One region of the Kitasatospora papulosa genome, then DNA from elsewhere that is predicted to be linked to it. Evidence: riboswitches for the same ligand, from Rfam matches in the RefSeq annotation. Region 1 holds a riboswitch; the other holds the start of a gene.
The links. Region 1 has a riboswitch for cobalamin ahead of OG362_RS10210 (ribonucleoside-diphosphate reductase subunit alpha). Riboswitches for the same ligand answer to the same signal wherever they lie in the genome.
Positions count from the first base shown of each region.

Region 1 (4,193 bases):
GCGATCATCTACATCCCGATCAAGCTCGGCGGGTTCGACGACATCTTCGCCAAGGCGAGCGAGGCGTTCTCGGCGAAGAACGAGGCCGCGGGCAAGCCCGTGGCGGGCCTCGTCCCGGGCGACATGGGCCAGTGGGGCTACGCCACCCTGGCGCTGGGTTCGGCGCTCGCGCTCTTCATGTATCCCCACTCGATCACGGCGACGCTCTCCAGCCGCAGCCGTGAGGTGATCCGGCGCAACACCACGATCCTGCCGCTGTACTCGCTGATGCTGGGCCTGCTGGCCCTGCTCGGGTTCATGGCGATCGCAGCCGGGATCAAGGTGGACAACGGACAGCTCGCGATCCCGCAGCTGTTCGAGAACATGTTCCCCGACTGGTTCGCGGGCGTGGCCTTCGCCGCGATCGGGATTGGCGCCCTCGTGCCGGCCGCGATCATGTCGATCGCCGCGGCGAACCTCTTCACCCGCAACATCTACAAGGACTTCATCAGGCCGGACGCCACCCCGGCCCAGGAGACCAAGGTCTCCAAGCTGGTCTCGCTGCTGGTCAAGGTCGGTGCGCTGGCCTTCGTCCTCACCATGGACAAGACGGTCGCGATCAACTTCCAGCTGCTGGGCGGTATCTGGATCCTCCAGACGATGCCGGCCCTGGTGGGCGGCCTGTTCACCCGGTGGTTCCACCGCTGGGCCCTGATCGCCGGCTGGGCGGTCGGCATGCTCTACGGCACGGTGGCCGCGTACGGCGTCGCCAGCCCGACCCAGAAGCACTTCGGCGGGTCCTCGAAGGAGATCCCGGGCATCGGCGAGATCGGCTACATCGGTCTCACCGCGATCGTGCTGAACATCGTCGTGGTGGTCGTGCTGACCTTCGTGCTCAACGCCCTGAAGGCCCCGGCCGGCGTGGACGAGACCTCGCCGTCCGACTACACGGCGGACGCCGGCGACCCCGGCGTCAAGACCGAGCTCCCGCCGGCCACGGTGGGTGCGCCGGGCGACGACGAGCCGGTGCGACGGGCCTAGGACCCGCGCCGTCCGTCCCGGCGGGGATCCCCCCGCCGGGACGTTCGAGCGGAGGCCGCGGGGTTCCGGTGCCGCCCCGGAAAGAGCGTGCGCCCGGCCCCGCGCCCGGGGCAGACTGTCGCGCATGGATGTCACGATCAGACCTGTGCGCGCCGAGGAGTACGAGGCCCTGGGCGAGATCACGGCCCAGGCGTACCTCGGTGACGGACTGCTGGACTTCGGCACCGGCGACCCCTACCTGGAGCAGCTCCGCGCCGTCGGGCGACGGGCCGCCGAGGCCCTGGTGCTGGCCGCGGTGGACGCCGGGGGCGAGCTGCTGGGCGGTGTCACCTACGTCGCGCCCGGCAGCCCGTGGGCGGACGTCGCCGGCCCGGACGAGGCCGAGTTCCGGATGCTGGCCGTCTCCGGGACGGCGCGCGGGCGCGGTGCGGGCGAGGCGCTGGTGCGGGCCTGCGTGGACCGGGCACGCGCCGCGGGCGGCCTCTCCGGGATCGTCCTGTCGACCCGGTCGTCGATGGAGGCCGCCCACCGGATCTACCGCCGCCTGGGCTTCGTACGGACGCCGGAGCGGGACTGGAGCCCTCTGCCGGGCTTCACCCTCCTGACGTTCCGTCTCCCTCTCTGACCCGTCACGACACTACATGTGGGGGCCGCCGCAATCGGCGGCCCCCACATGTATGCTCGACCTCGCTGTCGCCGCAGGGGAATCCGGTGCGAATCCGGAACTGTCCCGCAACGGTGTGATCGGTGCGTATACGCGCACCGCGGAGTCCGAGGACCTGTCGACAGTGCGTCCGGCTCGACCGAACCGGACGCAGAGACGTCCGGGCCCCGCGGAGGGCCGGTGGACGCCGCGCGCACCGTGCTGCCCTCCCCCGGGTTCCCTGTGTTCCGGCTGCCCCGCTCCCGCAGGCCCTGAGCCGAGCGAGGGATAGCCCCAGTGACCATCGCGCCAGCCGACCCGGTTTCAGCCGCGGAATCCGAAGGCCGTACGACCGACGCGCCCGGGACCGCCCTGCTGCGGACCCTGACCGGCCTCACCGCCGATCTCCCCGACACCGACCCCGGACGGGTCGCCGCCGCCGCCCTGCGCGGCCGCAGCGCGCGGTCGGACGAGGCGGAACTGCGCTCGCTGGCCACCGAGGCCGCCGCCGGCCTGATCTCGGAGGACCCGTCCTACTCGCGGCTCGCCGCCCGGCTCCTCACCCGGGCCGTCGCGGACGAGGCCGCCGGACAGGGCGCCGTCTCCTTCTCGGCCTCGGTCGCCGTCGGGCACCGCGAGGGCCTGATCGCGGACCGTACGGCCGAGTTCGTCACCCTGCACGCCGCCGCACTCGACGCCCTGGTCGACCGGGCCCTCGCCGACGGCGCGGACGACCGCTTCGGCTACTTCGGGCTGCGGACACTGCACAGCCGGTACCTGCTGCGGCACCCGCTCACCCGCCAGGTCATCGAGACCCCGCAGCACTTCATGCTGCGCGTCGCCGCCGGGCTGGCCGAGGACACCTCCGAGCGGGCCCTGGAGGAAGTGGCCGCCCTGTACGGCCTGATGAACCGGCTCGACTACCTGCCCTCCTCCCCCACCCTGTTCAACTCCGGCACCCGTCATCCGCAGATGTCGTCCTGCTACCTGCTGGACTCGCCGATGGACGAGCTCGACTCGATCTACGACCGCTACCACCAGGTGGCACGGCTCTCCAAGCACGCGGGCGGCATCGGGCTCTCCTACTCCCGCATCCGCGCCCGGGGTTCACTCATCCGGGGGACCAACGGGCACTCCAACGGCATCGTGCCGTTCCTGAAGACGCTCGACGCCTCGGTCGCGGCGGTCAACCAGGGAGGACGGCGCAAGGGTGCGGCCGCCGTCTACCTGGAGACCTGGCACGCGGACATCGAGGAGTTCCTGGAGCTGCGCGACAACACCGGCGAGGACCAGCGGCGTACGCACAACCTCAACCTCGCGCACTGGATCCCGGACGAGTTCATGCGCCGGGTCGACGCGGACACGCAGTGGTCGCTGTTCTCCCCGGCCGACGCGCCCGAACTGGTGGACCTGTGGGGGGACGAGTTCGACGCGGCCTACCGCGCGGCCGAGGCGAAGGGGCTGGCCCGCAGGACCCTGCCGGCACGTGAGCTGTACGGCCGGATGATGCGCACCCTCGCGCAGACCGGCCAGGGCTGGATGACGTTCAAGGACGCCTCCAACCGCACGGCCAACCAGACCGCCGAGCCGGGCCGGGTCGTGCACTCCTCGAACCTCTGCACGGAGATCCTGGAGGTCACCGACGACGGCGAGACGGCCGTCTGCAACCTCGGGTCGGTCAACCTCGGCGCGTTCGTCGCGGAGGGCACCATCGACTGGGAGCGGCTGGACGCCACCGTCCGCACCGCGGTGACCTTCCTCGACCGCGTCGTGGACATCAACTTCTACCCGACGGAGCAGGCCGGCCGGTCCAACGCCCGCTGGCGCCCGGTGGGCCTGGGCGCGATGGGCCTCCAGGACGTCTTCTTCCAGCTGCGGCTGCCGTTCGACTCCCCCGAGGCCCGCGCGCTGTCCACGAAGATCTCCGAGCGCATCATGCTCGCCGCCTACGAGGCCTCCTGCGACCTCGCGGAGCGGTCCGGCCCGCTGCCGGCGTGGTCCGAGACCCGCGCCGCCCGGGGCGTGCTGCACCCGGACCACTACGACACCGAGCTGCACTGGCCGGAGCGCTGGGACGCCCTGCGCGCCCGGGTCGCGAGGACCGGCATGCGCAACTCGCTGCTGCTGGCCATCGCGCCGACGGCGACGATCGCCTCGATCGCCGGGGTGTACGAGTGCATCGAGCCGCAGGTCTCCAACCTTTTCAAGCGCGAGACGCTCAGCGGCGAGTTCCTCCAGGTCAACGCCTATCTGGTGGACGAGCTGAAGAAGCTCGGCGTCTGGGACGCCCGGACCCGCGAGGCGCTCCGCGAGGCGAGCGGCTCCGTGCAGGGCTTCGCCTGGATCCCCGAGGACGTGCGGGCGCTGTACCGCACGGCGTGGGAGATCCCGCAGCGCGGCCTGATCGACATGGCGGCGGCACGCACGCCGTTCCTCGACCAGAGCCAGTCGCTGAACCTGTTCCTGGAGACGCCGACGATCGGCAAGCTCTCCTCGATGTACGCGTACGCCTGGAAGCAGGGGCTGAAGA
Region 1 covers NZ_CP108452.1:2,465,061-2,469,253, forward strand. Annotated here, with positions in the region: gene mctP (monocarboxylate uptake permease MctP) at 1-1,020, shown strand, start outside; gene OG362_RS10205 (GNAT family N-acetyltransferase) at 1,145-1,645, shown strand; cobalamin riboswitch at 1,698-1,821, shown strand; gene OG362_RS10210 (ribonucleoside-diphosphate reductase subunit alpha) at 1,961-4,193, shown strand, end outside.

Region 2 (4,193 bases), 3.2 Mb from region 1:
GGGGGCCCGGCCCCACGCGTCGCGCACACAAGCGGAACCCGCCCACGCGCTTGGGGTCACCGTGCCGCCCTGCCCAGTTCATCTTCCGTTCACCCAGGTTGCTTACGTTCCCCGTGCCAATGACGTCGAACGATTGCCTGGGTAAATGGAACACATCACGCTGCTGCTTGCGATTGTTGTCGTAACAGCTCTCGTGTTCGATTTCACGAACGGTTTCCACGACACCGCCAACGCGATGGCCACCACCATCTCGACCGGCGCTCTCAAGCCCAAGACAGCGGTGGCCATGTCCGCCGTTCTCAACCTCGTCGGCGCGTTCCTGTCGGTGGAGGTCGCCAAGACGATCTCCGGCGGGATCATCAACGAGAACGGCCTCAGAACCGAGGTCATCTTCGCCGCGCTCGTCGGCGCGATCCTGTGGAATCTGCTGACCTGGCTGGTCGGCCTGCCCTCCAGTTCCTCCCACGCACTCTTCGGCGGCCTCATCGGCGCCGCGGTGATGTCGGCCGGCTGGTCCTCGATCAACGGCGGCACCGTCGTCACGAAGGTCCTGCTGCCCGCGATCGCCGCGCCCCTGGTGGCCGGAGTCGCCGCGCTGCTGGCCACAAAGCTGACGTACCGCCTCAACCGGAAGATCACCGACGAGGCCCAGCTCAAGTCCACGGCCAAGGGGTACCGCGCCGGCCAGATCGCCTCGGCCGGCCTGGTGTCGCTCGCCCACGGCACCAACGACGCGCAGAAGACCATGGGCATCATCACCCTGGCCCTGGTCACCGGCGGCGTCCTCGCCCCCGGTTCCAACCCGCCGGTCTGGGTCATCGCCTCCGCCGGTATCGCCATCGCCCTGGGCACCTACCTCGGCGGCTGGCGCATCATCCGCACCATGGGCAGCGGCCTCACCGACCTGCGTCCGCCGCAGGGCTTCGCGGCCCAGACGAGCGCGGCCACGGTCATCCTGGCCTCCTCGCACCTCGGCTTCTCCCTCTCGACCACCCAGTCCTGCTCGGGTGCCGTCATGGGCGCGGGCCTCGGACGCAAGGGGGGCGTGGTCCGCTGGTCCACCGCCACCCGGATGTTCGTCGCCTGGGGTCTGACGCTGCCGGCCGCCGGCCTGGTCGGCGCGGGAGCCGAGTTCCTGACCAAGCAGGGCCCCTGGGGCGTCGCGGTGGTCGCCGTCCTGCTCGTCGCCGGCTCCGGCGCCATCTGGCTGCTGTCACGCCGCAAGCCGGTCGACCACACCAATGTGAACGCGACCGGGGACGAGCCCGCGGGCGTCGTCACGACCGCCATCGCGGCCGTCAGCCCGCCGCCCGCCGGTCTGAACGTCCCGGACCTCAAGACCACCATCCACGCCCCGACGGCCGAGACCCCGGCCGACCGGCCGGCCACGGTGTAAGGACAGATCCGCATGAACATCGACTGGGCAGCTCTCGCGTCCGTCTTCGGCGTCAGCCTCGTGATCACCGTCGCGCTGGTCGGCCTCTTCACCCTCGGCATCACCGGTCTCGCCAAGCAGACGGCGACGGCGCAGGGCGGCGGTGGCGGCGTCCTGGCACGCACCGGCGCGTACGCCTGCTTCGCCCTGTGCGCGGCGGCGGTCGCCTACGGGATCTTCCTGATCGTCGTCTGACTCCTCGGGCGGGCGACCGCGTCGGGCCGGACACACTCCGTGTGTGTCCGGCCCGATGTGCGTCTGAGCACACCGAAGCCTCGCAGGTCAACGGCAGGTTGACGGACGTTCGCGGAGCGTGGTGGACTGCCGGAGCCATTCACGGCGACAGGAGAGGAAGCCGGTGCGAATCCGGCGCGGTCCCGCCACTGTCACCGGGGAGCAGCCTCCACACGGAATTCACGGTCCGCCACCGCGGACCGGAAGGCCGGAGGACTGCGGATCCGGGAGCCAGGAGACTCTCGTCGCCGGTCACGTCGAACCAGGGCGCGGACCCTGAGTGAGGACATACGCCATGTCGGGCTGCCCCGAGCCGGTCACCGCACCACCTGCCGAGAAGGCCCTCCGAGGCACGACGGCCGGCTGAGCGGTGCGAGCCGACCGCGTATTCGCGTACGGCGCCGCCGCGGGGCTGATCGGCGACCTGCTGCTCGGTGACCCCCGGCGGGGCCACCCCGTCGCCGCCTTCGGACGTGCCGCGACCCGTGCCGAGAACCTGCTGTGGCGCGACCACCGCGGCTGGGGCGTCCTGCACACGCTCGTCTGCGCCGGGGGCGCCACGGGCGCCGCCGCGCTGGCCGCGCGTGCCGTACGGAACCGTCCGGCCGCCGCCGTGGCGCTGACGGCCGCCGCCACCTGGTCCGTCGTCGGGGGCACGTCGCTGGGCCGCGAGGCGCGCGCCATCGGCGGGGCCCTGGCCGCCGGGGACATCGAGCTGGCCCGGGAGCGGCTGCCGCACCTGTGCGGCCGGGACCCCCAGGCGCTGGACGGGCCGGGCATCGCCCGCGCGGTGGTGGAGTCCGTCGCCGAGAACACCTCCGACGCCGTCGTGGGGGCCCTGGTGTGGGGTGCGCTCGGCGGGGTGCCGGGGCTGGTCGGCTTCCGGGCCGTCAACACGCTCGACGCGATGGTCGGGCACAAGTCGCCCCGACACCGGCGCTACGGCTGGGCCTCGGCCCGGCTCGACGACGTCGCCGGCTGGCCGGGGGCCCGGCTGACCGCGGCGCTCGCCGTCGCCGCCGGAGGCCGCCCCCGCGAGGCCGTCCGTGCCTGGCGGGCCGACGCGCACCGTCATCCCAGCCCCAACGCGGGCCCGGTGGAGGCGGCGTTCGCGGGAGCGCTCGGCGTGCGGCTCGGCGGCACCCTCGCCTACGGCGGACGGGTGGAGCACCGGCCGGTGCTCAACGGCGGGGCGGGCCGGGACGTACGGGTCACGGACATCGAACGGGCGGTGCGGCTGTCGCGCCGGGTGAGTGTGCTGGCCCTCGCCGTGTGCGCGGCGGGGCGGCTGGCCAGGGGACGGAGAGCCACATGAACGGCGGACTGCTGGTCGCCGGAACGACGTCGGACGCGGGCAAGAGCGTCGTCACGGCCGGGATCTGCCGGTGGCTGGTGCGCCGGGGGGTGAAGGTCGCGCCCTTCAAGGCGCAGAACATGTCGCTGAACTCGTTCGTCACCCGGGAGGGGGCGGAGATCGGCCGCGCCCAGGCGATGCAGGCGCAGGCCGCCCGGGTGGAGCCGTCGGCGCTGATGAACCCGGTGCTGCTCAAGCCCGGCGGTGACCGCTCCAGCCAGGTCGTCCTCATGGGCAGGCCGGTCGGCGAGATGAGTGCGCGCGGCTATCACGGGGGGCGGCAGGAGGCCCTCCTGGGGACGGTCACGGACTGCCTGGAGCAGCTGCGGGGTACCTATGACGCGGTGATCTGCGAGGGGGCGGGCAGTCCGGCCGAGATCAATCTGCGGCGTACGGACATCGTGAACATGGGCATCGCGCGGGCGGCGCGGTTCCCGGTGCTGGTGGTGGGCGACATCGACCGGGGCGGCGTGTTCGCCTCGTTCTTCGGCACGACGGCGCTGCTGAGCCCGGAGGACCAGTCGCTGGTCGCCGGATACCTCGTCAACAAGTTCCGCGGTGACGTGTCGCTGCTGGAACCCGGTCTGGACATGCTGCTCGGGCTCACGGGCCGGCGGACCTTCGGGGTGCTGCCGTACGCCCACGGTCTGGGCATCGACGAGGAGGACGGGCTGCGGGTGTCGATGCGCGGCGCCGTGCGGGAGTCGGTCGTCGCGCCGCCGCACGGCGAGGACGTCCTGCGGGTCGCGGTGTGCGCCGTGCCGCTGATGTCGAACTTCACCGACGTGGACGCGCTGGCGGCCGAGCCGGGCGTGGTGGTGCGGTTCGTGGACCGCGCGGAGGAGCTGGTCGACGCGGACCTGGTGATCGTGCCGGGGACGCGGGGCACCGTGAAGGCCCTGGCGTGGCTGCGGGAGCGCGGTCTGGCGGACGCCCTGCTGCGGCGGGCCGCCGAGGGGCGGCCGGTGCTGGGGATCTGCGGCGGGTTCCAGGTCCTGGGCGAGCACATCGAGGACGACGTGGAGTCGCGGGCCGGTCGCGTCGAGGGGCTCGGGCTGCTGCCGGTGCGGGTCCGCTTCGGCCGCGAGAAGGTGCTGGCCCGGCCGGTCGGGACGGCGCTGGGGGAACCGGTGGAGGGCTACGAGATCCATCACGGGGTCGCCGAGGTGA
Region 2 covers NZ_CP108452.1:5,695,345-5,699,537, reverse strand. Annotated here, with positions in the region: gene OG362_RS24940 (inorganic phosphate transporter) at 146-1,396, shown strand; gene OG362_RS24935 (hypothetical protein) at 1,409-1,630, shown strand; cobalamin riboswitch at 1,784-1,911, shown strand; gene OG362_RS24930 (cobalamin biosynthesis protein) at 2,040-2,984, shown strand; gene OG362_RS24925 (cobyric acid synthase) at 2,981-4,193, shown strand, end outside.
Region 2: linked by a shared signal. The riboswitch ahead of OG362_RS24930 (cobalamin biosynthesis protein) and the one ahead of OG362_RS10210 (ribonucleoside-diphosphate reductase subunit alpha) in region 1 are both predicted to bind cobalamin.